DNA from 2 places in the Brevibacterium sp. OS20 genome. Region 1 is predicted to be linked to the other one. Evidence: predicted binding sites of a transcription regulator. Region 1 holds the regulator's gene; the other holds the start of a gene.
The links. The regulator LexA, encoded in region 1, represses DNA repair genes until DNA is damaged. The targets are predictions, from matches to a motif close to TCGAACANNTGTTCGA.
Positions count from the first base shown of each region.

Region 2: ACVZTU_RS17005 (HNH endonuclease signature motif containing protein) is a predicted target of LexA. The motif match lies at 4,394-4,409, and genes of this name have one in related genera.

Region 1 is NZ_CM166367.1:2,590,837-2,597,839, reverse strand. Features, by position in the region: gene hflX (GTPase HflX) at 1-242, shown strand, start outside; gene ACVZTU_RS11625 (ATP-dependent DNA helicase) at 239-2,209, shown strand; gene lexA (transcriptional repressor LexA) at 2,276-3,031, opposite strand; gene ACVZTU_RS11615 (LysM peptidoglycan-binding domain-containing protein) at 3,266-3,604, shown strand; gene ACVZTU_RS11610 (histidinol-phosphate transaminase) at 3,743-4,915, shown strand; gene hisB (imidazoleglycerol-phosphate dehydratase HisB) at 4,912-5,508, shown strand; gene ACVZTU_RS11600 (hypothetical protein) at 5,505-6,107, shown strand; gene hisH (imidazole glycerol phosphate synthase subunit HisH) at 6,104-6,778, shown strand; gene priA (bifunctional 1-(5-phosphoribosyl)-5-((5-phosphoribosylamino)methylideneamino)imidazole-4-carboxamide isomerase/phosphoribosylanthranilate isomerase PriA) at 6,837-7,003, shown strand, end outside.
Region 2 is NZ_CM166367.1:3,805,259-3,812,261, forward strand. Features, by position in the region: gene ACVZTU_RS16980 (glycine betaine ABC transporter substrate-binding protein) at 1-546, shown strand, start outside; gene ACVZTU_RS16985 (Dyp-type peroxidase) at 615-1,925, opposite strand; gene ACVZTU_RS16990 (copper chaperone PCu(A)C) at 1,915-2,583, opposite strand; gene ACVZTU_RS16995 (hypothetical protein) at 3,025-3,720, opposite strand; gene ACVZTU_RS17000 (ferredoxin reductase domain-containing protein) at 3,788-4,270, opposite strand; gene ACVZTU_RS17005 (HNH endonuclease signature motif containing protein) at 4,500-6,170, shown strand; gene ACVZTU_RS17010 (N-acetylglucosamine-6-phosphate deacetylase) at 6,283-7,003, opposite strand, start outside.

The sequences.
Region 1 (7,003 bases):
CGAAGGAAGGGATCGACGACCTCATCGAGGCCATCGAGGACCGCCTTCCCGTCCCGGACATCGACATGACCGTGCTCATTCCCTATGAACGCGGTGACCTCGTGTCGAAGATCTACGCCCTCGGTACGGTCGAACACGAATCGCACGGCACGGAGGGCACCAGCCTGCAGGCCAAGGTGCCGACCGAGCTCGTCGACGAACTGCGCGAATTCCAACGTCCGGACCTGGTCATCGACGAGTGAAGACTGTCGACACCCTCCTCGAATCCGCCGTCGGCGCCATCGGCGGATCGCCACGCGAGGGTCAGCAGGAGATGGCGCAGGCGGTCGCCTCGTCGCTGGACAAGGGAATCCATCTGCTCGTGCAGGCGGGAACAGGCACCGGCAAATCGCTGGCCTACCTGGTGCCTGCAGCCGAGTACGTCACCCGCACCGGCGGGAAGGTCGTCGTATCAACGGCGACCCTGGCCCTGCAGACGCAGATCATCCACCGCGACCTGCCCCGGCTGTTCAAGGCCGTGAAGAAGGACCTCGATCCGCTGCCCCGGGCGGCACTGCTCAAAGGCCGCCGAAACTATGTGTGCAAGCACAAGCTCGCCGGCGGGTACCCCGACGAGGGCGAGGGCATGCTCTTCGACCTCGGTGCCGACGCCGAGGCGGGACGCAAACCCACCGAACGCTCCGGTCTGGGGGAGGAGATCCAGCGGATCCGCACCTGGGAGAAGACCACCGACACCGGCGACCGGGACGACCTCCTGCCCGGCGTCAGCGATCGTGCCTGGTCACAGGTGTCCGTCAACGCCTTCGACTGCCTCGGTTCGAACTGTCCGCTGTTCACCGAATGCTTCGCCGAAATCGCCCGGAACAAAGCCGCCGAAGCCGATATCGTCGTGACGAACCATGCCCTGCTGGCCATCGACGCCTTCGGGGAATCGAACGTGCTGCCCGAGCACGATGTCATCATCATCGACGAGGCCCACGAACTCAAGGACCGGGTGACCAGCGCCCTGTCCGGGCAGATCAACACGAGTATGCTCTCGGCCGCGACGAGCTCGGTACGCAAACACACCACCGTCCAGGACGGAGTCGTGTCACTGCTCGACTCCGCCGCGGCGGCTCTCGAACGTGCGCAGGCCTCGGTGCCCGAGGGACTCATCCTCCACATGAGCGAGGCGCTCGGACTGGCCCTGGCACAGATCCGCGACTCCGCCCGCCAGATCATCAACGACATCGGCGGCAAGACCGAGGACGCCGACGCCGGCCGGCAGATGGCCAAGGCGCGCTGCCAGGAGATCTTCGAACTCGCCGAACGCTTCTGCGACCCTGGCAAGAACGACGTCATCTGGCTCTCGCGCTCGACGTTCAGAGAGAAAGAGACGACGAACCTCGTCGTCGCACCCCTGAGTGTGGCCGGCACCATGCGCAACGGCATCTTCGAGGAATCAACGGTCGTGGCCACCTCGGCGACCCTGTCCCTGGGTGGGAACTTCGACGCGGTGGCAGCCTCGTTGGGACTCTTCGGACCCGACGCCCCGAAATGGGACAGCCTCGATGTCGGTTCCCCGTTCGACTACGGCAAGCAGGGAATCCTCTATGTCGCCTCCCACCTGCCCAAACCCGGACGCAGCGGGCTGAGCGAAGAAGCGCTGACCGAACTCGAAGAACTCGTCGAAGCCTCGAACGGCGGTGCACTGGGACTGTTCTCCTCGCGGGCGGGCGCGAACGCGGCAGCCGAACATCTGCGGAAGAAGTTCGATTTCCCGATCCTGCTCCAGGGCGATGACGGACTGCCCGCCCTCGTCTCCCAGTTCACGGCCGACGATCAGACGTGCCTGTTCGGGACGATGTCGCTGTGGCAGGGAGTCGATGTGCCGGGTCGGACGAACCGCCTGGTCATCATCGACCGACTGCCCTTCCCTCGTCCCGACGACCCGCTCATGCAGGCGCGAGCACGCGATGCCGACCAGCGGGGAGTCAACGGATTCATGGCCGTATCGGCCACGCATGCCGCGCTGCGCCTGGCGCAGGGGGCCGGACGCCTTATCCGGTCGACCAAGGACAGGGGAGTGGTGGCCGTGCTCGACTCGCGGCTGCGCTCGGCCCGGTATGCCGGGTTCCTCGTCAATTCGATGCCGCGGATGTGGCCGACGACGAACTCCGGCCTCGTTCGCAAGAGTCTGGCCCGCCTGGCCGAAACCGACGAAGGATGACAGAAAAGCCCGCGACCGAATCGGTCGCGGGCCTTTGTGTTCAGACTGCGGAGAGCCGACGGAAGATCAGAGGCGGCGGATGACGGCGACGACGAGGCCCATGATCTGCGCGTAGGTGCCGTCGATGGGCTCGTAGTTCTCGTTCTGCGGCATCAGCCACTGCTGACCGGCCTTGCGCTTGAGCGTCTTCACCGTGGCCTCGCCGTCGAGCAGGGCGGCGACGATCTGACCGTTGTCAGCGGTGTGCTGCTTGCGCACGACCACCCAGTCGTCGTGGCAGATGGCGGCTTCGATCATCGAATCGCCGACGACCTTGAGCAGGAACATCTCACCGGAGCCGACGACCTGCGTCGGCAGGGAGAAGACATCGTCGACTTCCTGTTCGGCCAGGATCGGGCCACCGGCGGCGATGCGACCGACGACCGGCACCTGCACAGTGTTGTTGGCCAGCTCCTCGTACTTCGCGCGCTCGGCCTCTTCCTCTTCGAACGGATTGACCACTTCGATGGCACGCGGGCGCTTCGGGTCACGGCGGACATAGCCGAGGCGTTCGAGCTGGGAGAGCTGATGGGCGACGCTGGAGAGAGAGGCCAGCCCGGCGGCCTTGCCGATCTCGCGCATGCTCGGCGGGTAGCCGTTGGTCACGACGGCGCGTTCGATGGTTTCGAGCACGAGACGCTGACGGGGAGTGAGGCGGAAGTCGCCCTCACCGGATGACCCCTCAGGGATCTGGACGACGTCGTCATCGGTGCGAGCGGCAGCGATCTCGCTGGCAACATCTTCGTTGCGAGGCCTGCCTCTGCCTCGTTTGTTCTGAACCATTGCTCGTTCCCCTTCGTTCTATTCCCTGCCGCTGAACGCCGTGATCTCCGCTTCGGAAATTCTCGTGTCAGTGCCGACTGAGATGGTTCTGACAGATCAATCAACAACGCTGGTTCCCTCTCATTGTCGCATAGATGTTCGAGTTGGACTGGACATTTGTTCGATTGGCATGTTGAATAGAACAGACGTTCTACCGATTACTGGTGGAATCGTACGAATGAAAGAGGTAATGCGATGTCTGCACAGAACACCGAGCTGCACCTGACCCCTCGTGGACGCCAGGCTGTGCGCCTTCTCCGGACCCTGCTCGTCGCTCTCGTCGTCATCGGCGGGGCGGTCCTCCTCGCCACCCAGTCGTTCTCGGCCGCTGCTGTCGCCGAATCGGAGACGGAGAGCATCGGCATCGACGCCGAGTCAGTCGTCGTTGGTGAGGGCGAATCGCTGTGGACCGTGGCTTCGAATCTCGGCATCGACCGCGACACCCGCGATGTCGTTGCCGATATCGTCGAGATCAACCACCTGGACACCCCGACGGTTCACCCGGGACAGACCCTCGACGTCCCCGTTCGCTGAGGTCGAACCCTGCTCGACCGGGATGGCGCCGGCCCGACCGGCAGCGCGCTGACCCGTCCGATCGGGTGAGCCGACCGGCCGATCTCGATGCCCGACCCGCCGCCCGGGCGGCGGGGGCCTCTCGGTAGAATGATTGCCGTGGGAAACATCGACTCTCTGCCAGTGCGTTCAGACCTCGTCGGCCTCAAGCCGTACGGGGCTCCGCACCTCAATGTGCCGGTCCAGCTCAACGTCAACGAGAACGCCTATCCGCTTCCGGGCGTCGTCGTCGATAGCATGCGCGTCGCCGTCGATGATCACTTCGCAGGACTCAATCGATATCCCGATCGCGAATTCACCGCACTGCGCGAACACCTCGTCACCTATCTGGATGGTGTGAACGAACGCGCCGGAGACTCCGTCGACCTCGATCCCTCCATGATCTGGGCCGCCAACGGCTCGAACGAAGTGCTCAGCCATATCGTCCAGGCCTTCGGTGGTCCGGGCCGCACCGTCTTAGGGTTCACCCCCTCGTATTCGATGCACCCGCTCATCACCACGGGCACGGGTGCCGAATGGCAGCACGTCGAACGCAAGGACGACTTCACTCTCGATGCCGAGACGGTCGCCGCCGAGGTGGCTCGTGCGAATCCGGACATCGTCTTCCTGTGCACCCCGAACAATCCGACCGGCACCTCGATCGGCCTCGACGTCATCGACGCCGCCTATGACAACTGCGCAGGGATAGTCATCGTCGACGAGGCGTATGCGGAATTCTCCCGCCCCGCCAAGTCCTCGGCGATGACTCTGCTTGAGGGCCGGCCCCGTCTCGTCGTCTCACGCACCATGAGCAAGGCCTTCGCCTGTGCCGGCCTGCGCTTGGGTTACGCGATCGCCGCACCCGAGCTCATCGACGTCCTTCGCCTCGTCCGTCTGCCCTACCACCTGTCCGAGATCACTCAGGTGCTGGCCTGCACGGCACTCGAACACGCGGAGCTGCTGCTGGGCAACGTCGACCGACTCATCGACTCGCGCAACCGGATGGCGAGCCACCTCGCCGAGGCGGGCTTCACCGTCCACGACAGCGATTCGAACTTCGTCCTCTTCGGGAACATCTCCTCACCGGCCGATCTGTGGCAGAAGCTGCTCGACCGCGGAGTCCTCATCCGCGATATCGGCATCACCGGCCACGCCCGCGTCAACGCCGGCACCGGGGCAGAGACCGAAGCGTTCCTGACCGCCATCGACGATATCCTCGCCGAATCACCGGACATCCTCGCGGATCGTCCGCAGACCCCTTCATCAGCCGCCCCGACGAAAGGCACTCCATGAGGCAGGCCCAGAACTCGCGCACCACATCCGAGTCCACGGTGTCCGTGTCCGTCAACCTCGACGGCACCGGCACCTCGAACATCTCGACTTCCGTGCCGTTCTTCGACCATATGCTCACCGCCCTGTCGAAGCACTCGATGATCGACCTCGACATCACCGCGACCGGCGACACCCACATCGACGTCCACCACACCGTCGAAGACACCTCAATCGTGCTCGGTCAGACCCTGCGCGAAGCGCTCGGTGACAAGGTCGGCATCCGCCGCTACGGCTTTGCCGCCGTGCCGCTGGACGAGGCTCTGGCCCAGTGCGTCGTCGACGTCTCAGGGCGCCCCTACTTCGTCCACGAGGGCGAGCCCGAAGGCCAGCAGTACCACCTCATCGGCGGTCACTTCACCGGGTCGATGACCTCCCACTCGTTGGAATCCATCGCCTTCAACGGCGGACTGACCGTCCATCTCGATCTGGTGCGCGGTCGCGACCCGCACCACATCGTCGAAGCCGAGTTCAAGGCTTTCGCCCGCGCGCTGCGCGAGGCCGTCGAGACCGATCCGCGCAGCGATTCCGTTCCCAGCACCAAGGGAGTCCTGTGAGCACGACCGTCATCGTGACCCCGTTCGGGGTCGCCCAACAGTTGGCCGCCGCCTGCGTGCTGTCGAACATCTCCGGCACCATCGTGCCGATCGGCGAGTTCAGCGGAATCGTGCTCGCCGACACGGATGTCAAAGCCGGCAACGAGGCGGCCGCGGCGATCTCGAAGCTCGCGGGCAAACACGAGGTCCTCCTCCTCGTGCGCAGCGAAGAGCAGATCGACGCCGGCCACTTCCGTCACGGTGCCCGCGAATCCGATGTGCCGGCCGGTCTGGCGCTGAAGAACCTGCCGGATGTGCTCGAAGGTCTGCTGCTCGAAACCGTTTCCGCAGACGATGTCGAAGGCAGTATCAGAACCGACTCGATGACGAAGCTGCAGGCCAGTGCGGCCACGATGAGCCCGGGTCGGGCCGCCATGGCACGCACGGCACTGCTGTGGATCATCGCCGCCGTCCTCGCCGGACTCGTCATGGCCTTCGGCATTGCCCTGGCCCTGGGTGGGAACACCGTCGCCTGGGTCGTCGCCGCACTCGGTGCCATCGTCCTCGGGTTCTCCCTGTGGAGGATCTGGTCGGTGCTGAGCAAGGGGGCGAAGCGATGACGACTGTGGCCGTCCTCGACTACGGTGCCGGAAATGTCCGCTCCGCCGTCCGTGCGGTCGCCGCGGCCGGTGCCGAGGTCACGCTCACGGCCGATCACGATGTCATCAACGACTCCGACGGACTGCTGGTCCCCGGCGTCGGTGCGTTTTCGGCAGTCATGGCCGGACTGGAGAACGTCGGGGGAGTCGACCTCATCCGTGCCCGCCACGAGCAGGGGCGACCGCTGCTCGGCATCTGTGTCGGCCTGCAGGTGTTCTTCGCCCGCGGCGTCGAACACGGCGTCAAGACCGAGGGCATCGGTCTGTGGCCCGGAGCCGTCACCGGCCTCGAAGCCCCGGTCATCCCGCATATGGGCTGGTCGAAGGTCAACGCTCCCGCAGACTCGGCCATGTTCGCCGGCATCGGAGACGAACGCTTCTACTTCGTCCACTCCTACGCCGCGGCCGAGCCGCCGGCGAACGCGACGGTCACGACCGCCCGCCACGGCAATGACTTCATCGCCGCTGTCGAAGACGGAACCACCTGGGCAGCACAGTTCCATCCCGAGAAATCCGCCGAGGCGGGCGCCAGGCTCCTGCGCAACTGGCTCGCCTCGTTCGCCGCCGACAGCAGCCCTGGCAGCGGTTCCGGCAGCTCCGGCACCAACCCCACAGACTCACTCAGCTCCTGACCGAGCACACCGACTATGGTTGCCTCAAACCCCGTGGCACCCTGGCAGAAAGGTCACAATGACAGACAGTTCGAACAAGCTGGTCCTCCTCCCCGCCGTCGACGTCGCCGACGGCAAGGCCGTCCGCCTCGTCCAGGGCGAAGCCGGAACCGAAACCGACTACGGCTCACCCATCGACGCCGCTCAGGACTTCGAGAACCGCGGAGCCGAATGGATCCACCTCGT
Region 2 (7,003 bases), 1.2 Mb from region 1:
GACAAGGCGCAGAACACGATCGTCGTGCCCGACTATGTCGACATCGATTCGATGGATGAGCTCAAAGACAATGCCGACGAGTTCGACGGCAAGATCGTCGGCATCGAGCCCGGAGCCGGTCTCACCAAGGTGACGAAGGATTCGATGATGCCTGCCTACGACCTCGAGAAGGACTTCGAACTCGTCACCTCCTCGACCCCGGCCATGCTCACCGAGCTGGGCAATGCCATCGATGCGCAGGACGACATCGTCGTCACCCTGTGGCGTCCGTTCTGGGCGAACAATGCCTACGACGTCAAGGAGCTCAAGGATCCGAAGAACGCCATGGGCGATCCGGAGAAGATGCACTTCCTCGGTACCGAGGGCTTCAGCGACGAGTTCCCTGAGGCGTCGGAGCTCATCAAGGGGATCAAGCTCGACGACAAGACGTACGGTGAGCTCGAGGACCTCATCGTCAACGAATACAAAGAGGGCCAGGAAGGCGACGCCGTCGACCAGTGGGTCAAGGACAATCCGAAGGCCTTCGACTCCGAGATCACCGACTGAGCCGCTGCGCGAACATACGGTGCGGCCGCCGCCCCCGCTTCTGCGGGTCCGGCGGCCGCGCCGCTTTCTCAGCCGTCGAACAATTCCTGCCCGACGTACCCGTCCTCGGTCGCTCCGGGCGGGATCGCCCACACGGTCGACCCGATCGGGGTCGTCCATTCGTTGAGCAGGTCCACCTCGGCGAGTCGGCGCTGGATCGGCAGGAACTGCCGTTCGATATCGGCCTGGAACGACGCGAACAGCAGCCCCGAATCCCCACCCGCACCGGTCTCGTAGTTGAACGTGCGCCGGTGGATCTGCACCTCCGGACCCAGTCCGTCGCGGGCCCGGGCGATATGCGCGACCTGTGAGATCTTCGTCAGTCCGCGCTGATCGACGGCGGTTAAGTCCGGGACGTCGAACTCGTCCTCACCCGACAGCGGTGCCCCGGTGCCCATGGTCCGCCCGACCGCGAACTCCCGTGCCGGTCGGTCGGCCTGATCCCAGGTGTCGAGGTTCATCGCGATATCGCGCAGAACCAGCGTCGTTCCCCCGCGCATCCACACCGGCAGATGCGCACCGAGGTCGGCCGGCGGCTCCCCGCGGGCGGAGAACACCGGATTCGCGGTCTCGGTGCCCTGCCCCCAGATGGTCCGCGCGAAGTCCTCGGATCCGGGTCCAGGATTCGCAGTGCCGTCGAGCTGGCCGAAGAGGTTCCGCTGGGTCTTCCCCTCCCCTGCGCTGCCGTAGGCACGTCGAAATCCGTCCCGCTGCCAGGCCACCTCGGCGAACGATCGCGAATCCTTGAACAGCATGCGCCTGGCATGTGCCAAGGTCAGCGGGTCGTCGCCGCAGATCTGCAGGAGCAGGTCGCCCTGGCAGCGGTCCTGATCGAGGCGATCGATCGAGAACGCTTCCAAGGGCTTCAGCCAATCCGGCACGTGCTCCGTTCCGGCCAGCGCCACCAGCTCGGCTCCGAACCCGAAGGTCACCGTCAGCCGGGCAGGGTCGACGGCGAGCTCGGATTCGGAGTCGGCCAACGGCGCCTGCCCCTGCGTCAGCGCGGCCGCATCCGCGGTGAGCAGGCGCAGCCAGCGCACCGCCTCGGCGGCCTTGATCCCGGGCCCCAACGTGAACGCGATGAAGTGCGCATAGGCCTGCGGCGGGGTCTCGACCCCGGATTGATGAGTGCCGTAGAACGGCTCGGTCTGCGGCCCGTTCGCGCCATCCAGATCTCGCCGAGGCGGCCCACCGTCACCGGCGCTCGTGCCCTGTGATCCGGGACCGCGGCCGAGCGCAAATCCGGCCGTGGCACCGACGACACCTGCACCGCCGGCCGCGGCCGCCGAGGTCAGGAGACCTCGGCGGCTGAAGCCGGTGCGACCGGGCTCAGTGGTCACCGTGGTCTCCGTGATCGGAGTCCTCGTGCTCTTCGCTGTCGGCGCCGATGTGTTTGCCCTCGTCGCCGTGCTCACCATGGTCGCCGTGGTCGTCGCTGGAACCTTCAGCCTCACCGGGCGCGTAGTCTTCCTGGGCTCCGGAGTACTCCTTGGCCACGGCCGTGACCTCGACGGTCTCGTCATCGGCGGTGACGAGATCGAGCTTGATCTGCTCGCCCGGCTTGATCGCCTTCTTCAGTCCCATGATCATGATGTGATCGCCTCCGGGCTCGAAGCGGAGGCTCTCCCCGGCCGGGATGGTGAAGCCGCCCTTCTTCTCCTGCATGGACATTCCGCCTGAGCCGTCGCCTACGGTTTCGTGGAGTTCGACCATCTCCGCGTCCGCGTATTTCGCCTCGACGAGGTTGATGTCGGCGTCGGTGTTGTTCTTCAGCTCCCCGAAGACCGCGGTCATTCCGTCGTCGGCGGCCTTGACCCAAGCGCCGTCGAAGCTGAGCGCTTCGGCGTCGACTGCGCTTTCCGAGGATTCCGCCGAGGTGGAGCTGCCGCCGTCGGTCTGTGTCGAACCGGCAGCCTTGCTGTCGTCTTGGCCGCAGCCTGCCAGGCCGATGGCAACGGCGATGGGCAGGGCAAGGGCCAGGGTGATGTTCTTTCGCATGATGTCTGCACTTTCGTCATTCAGGTGCTGTCGAGCACATGTCGGCGCGCGCCGCGGTCACCTGTTGGCACAGGCAGTCCCGCGTGTCCCCCGCCGTCAGACGACGAGGATCTTCGGTCGCAGAGTCTCTGCTGCCCGAAGCTGCGGGCGCTGAGCCGCATCGCGTTCGTCCGCCTGTGTGCAGGGAACGCGGCTGACCGGCAGCGCTTTCGTGAGCCTTTGCGCAGGTCACAGTTGCCTGCGCGCAGCTCGTGCGAGTGCAAGTGCGCAGGGCATGTGCTGGCCAGGGTGCGGGTACGTGTACTCTGCGCGCAGCGGTGTGCGCGGACGTGTTCGACTGTCACCGAGGGGCGGCCCGCCGCTGTCTGGGCGGTCGCCCGAAGATGGATGGTCACCCGGGAAACCAGGTGTGGGTCGGCGCTGCAAACGCCGATTGGGATGTCAGCCGAACGCGGGAGGGCCGCGGCGGTAGTTCGGGCCGACCACCGCCGATGTGACCGGCTGCGGCACCCGGAACGAAGCGCAGAGCTTGCGGAACGGTTCGTCGGCCAGGACTCCGGCCGCCTCGGCGAGGGCTCGCAGTGCGCCGATCACCGGGCCCAGTGCCAGCTGCAGAATGCTGAGGACGATGTCCTCACCGCGTTTGAGGATCACGGCGGTGACGAGGACGGCGACGACGTGGGCGATGATCATTCCCGCCGAGGTTGCCCCGTGGCTCGCATGTCCGAGCGCGGTTGCGGCAGGACCGAGGTCAAGGGAGCCGGAGGCTGGGACGATGTGTCCGGCGTGGGCATGGAGGGCCGCCTCGGCGGAAGTGGATCCGGCACCTGCAGCTCCGGCCTGCCCGCTTCCGGATTGAGCGGTTCCCGCGTGGGTCCCCGCATGGGCGAAGGTGTGTGCGGACCAACTCATCGTCAGGTGCATGAGCACCTGTCCGAGGCCGAGCAAGCCGGCCAGAGTGAGGTAGCCCAGACGCCTGCCTGCGACGATCATCGCCGCCCAGAGGACGAGGACGAAGACGACCACAGTGCCCGGAATCGAGACGCCGCCACCGGCACCGAGGTGCATGAGCAGAGCAAGGAGAGTCGTGAAGAGGGCAGCGAAGAGCGCACGTACGGATTTCGTCCATCCGGTCATGGGCCCTCCTCTCAGCTCGCTCCCACATTCTACTCAATGTAGAACAATTTCGGGAAGGCGACTGAGCCTACATCCGCAGCCAGGTATCGGCGGTCTTCTTGACCATGGCACCGGCATCAGCGGCAGCATCCCCCCAGGCGACGAGGTTGCCATCGGGGTCAGTGGTGGAGTCGGAAAGGACGACAACGTCGAAGTTGCACACAAGACCCGCCATCGCCGAGGCGTAGACGGCTCCGGGGGTGCCCGCGGAGGACGCGTCGGCGCCGGCAATGATGATCCGGTCGACGGAGAGGTCATGCAGACCTGCGGCCAGATCGTCGACGCCCTCGAACACATCCGGACTCTCGGATCGGAGCACAAGATCCTCCTCATCGGGGACGAAGATGCTCAGCTCCTCATCGGGAGTGTCGGCGAGGTCGGCCTTCGTCGACGCGAAGATGAGCACACCGCCCACAGCGCGGGTGCGGGTGACGATATCGCCGAGGGTCTCCATGGCGTCATCGCTGGGGTAGCTGGCGTCGTCGGTGTCAATGAGGAGCAGGGCATCCATACTCCAATCGTGCCACGACCGACTGACACATTCGAAGCCGGTTCACCTCGGCCACAGCCGACACCACCCCTGACCTGCATGGACACAAAGAATCTTGTGAGCATCCTCGAACTGTGACGAACACTGAATTTGTGTTCGAAACTTTTTTCGATCATCTATGGCTTTCCATGCATTATGAGCGTACACTGGATTCCAACAACAACGATGTTGGTGAACGGAATTCATCCCCATGACCCTCACTCCCGAACGCAGCTCCGATCATTCCGATCGGAACGCCGACAACTCCTCGCAGACCAGCGGACACCCGCTGCTGGCCGACGAGGAGTGGGCAGATCTCAGCCGCTTTGCGCCCGAGGTCACCTCTTCGATCACTCAGCTGATGAGCCTCAAAGATGAGCTGCGCTCGTTCGATCGCCCCATGGGACCGGATCAGGCCATCATGCTCGCCGATGGGGTCGAGGCGATCACACGCATCAACGATGCATTGTCGACGCTCGCGCTCTCCGTCTGCGAACGTGTCGGAACACCCAGCGACTTCGGCGCCAAGTCGACGAAGTCGCTCATCGAGAACCGATTCAACCTCACCGGCGCGGAAGCGAATCGCCGCACCGATATGGCCAAGAACCTCGGCGGACGCGTCGACATGGCCGGACAGGCTCTGCCGCCTCTCTACCCTGTCGTCGCAGATGCGCTCCATGCCGGCACGGTCTCCGCCGCCCAGGCGTCTGTCATTGAAGACTGCATGCGCAAACTGCCCACGTGGGTCAGTCAGACGGTCCGCACCGACGTCGAGACGCGCTTGGTCGACAACGCGCCCAAGGTCCGTCTCAAGGACCTGCGCGAGATCTTCGGCAAGCTCATGGGCTATATCGACCCGGACGGCGCAGAGCCGAATGACTCGGCCGACCGCTCTGCGTACAACATGTCCATGCGCGCCAAGGCCAACGGCGACTGGGAGCTGCGTGGACTGCTCGACCCCGTCACCGGCGGCACTCTCAACGGACTGCTGACCTCACGGATCCAGTCTGCGGGAGAAGCCGACAAGACCGGTGCCGACTCGGCGACTGGCGCCTCCGGGATCGCGGCCGCGGGCAATCCCGCCACCGTAACCGCTGCTTCTGAGGAGACGAGCTCGCCGCTGCCAGACAAAGAGCTGCTTGAGATCGTCGACGCGGTGCTCTCCGGTGACCGATATGACGCGAAGCGAGTTCCGGAACCCGATCTCAACGCAGCTCGCACGAGCGGAAATTCGGCTGCCGTCCCCGGCGTCGGCGTTCGTGAGGACGGCGGATTCGTCGACGTCAGCGCCGAACAGCCCTCGGCGCGCGAATGGATCTACGAACGATTCGCCGGCCTCGTCACGACGATCGACAAGCAGCGGACGGCTGCAGGAGCGCCTTATGCTCTCGTCATCAACGCCACCGCCGAAGATCTGGCCAAAGGAACAGGACACGGAACCACGGGCGCCGACAATCCCATTCCCATCAAGGAACTGATGAGAAACGGCCTCAACGGCTCGCTGTTCTTCCACCTCATGAGCGACAGGGCCAAGACGATGCAGGTGGCCACAGAACAGCGCTTCGCCAATCGCAAACAGTTGGCAGTGATCACCGCCCGTGACCGAGGTTGCACCTTCCCCGGCTGTGACGCCCCTCCCGGTTGGTGCGATGCCAACCATGTGTTTCCATGGTCGCTCGGCGGAAAGACGGAGATCAATAATCTCGCGCTGCTCTGCAGCTATCACCACCACCTGCTCGACCGCACCGCCTGGGACACGGTGATGCTCTTCGACGGGCGACCGGCCTACATTCCGCCTGCCGCAAAGGACCCGGCTCGTAAGCCGATCCTCCACGCCCGCTTCATCGCGGACGACATCGTCGACTCCCTGTTCGACAAATAGCCGCCCCAACTTTCAGGGGACAGCTGTGCCCACTTTCCAAGTTCAGCCGTGTTCAACTCGGTTCAGCCCGGTTCAACTCGGTTCGGCCCGATTCAGCCCGGTTCAGGCGGGTTCAGTCCCCCAATGAAGAGGCTCGGATGCTCATGTCCTCATCGAGGAGCAGGAGATCAGCCGGCATTCCGGGAGCCAACAGGCTGCCGGCACCAGCGGCACCGCCCGCCGCCTGCAGAGAATCACCCGGCTCCGGCACTCCGCCCACCGCACGCAATGGAACGAATCCTGCGGACTGCACAGCGTCGAACGGGCTGAGTCCCACCTCGGCGACGGCCCGCTTCACAGCCTCGTCCATCGTCAACGTGGACCCCGCGATGGCGCCCTGAGTGCCATCCGCGGTAACCAGACGAGCCACCGAATCCTTGACCTCGACCGGGAGCGAACCAAGGTGATAGCTCCCATCGTGCAGGCCGGTCGCGGCCATGGCGTCAGTGATGAGAGCGATGCGCCCGGGCACGAGTTCGTGGAGCATACGCGCGACCGGGGCGACGACATGGACGCCGTCATTGATGAGTTCGACGGTGACATGCTCGGCCTCGGCCGCGGCGAGGACCGGCCCCGGAGCACGGTGATGGATTCCGGGCATCGCATTGAACGCGTGGGTGAGGATGCTCGCCCCCGCCTCGAAGGCCTGCGCGGCCAGCGCATAATCGGCAGCCGTGTGACCGACGGCCACACGCACCCCTGCCGCAGAGAACCGACCGATCGCATCGAGAGCACCGGGAAGTTCGGGCGCGATGGTGATCTGGCTCAGAGTTCCATCGGCCGCCTCGAGGATT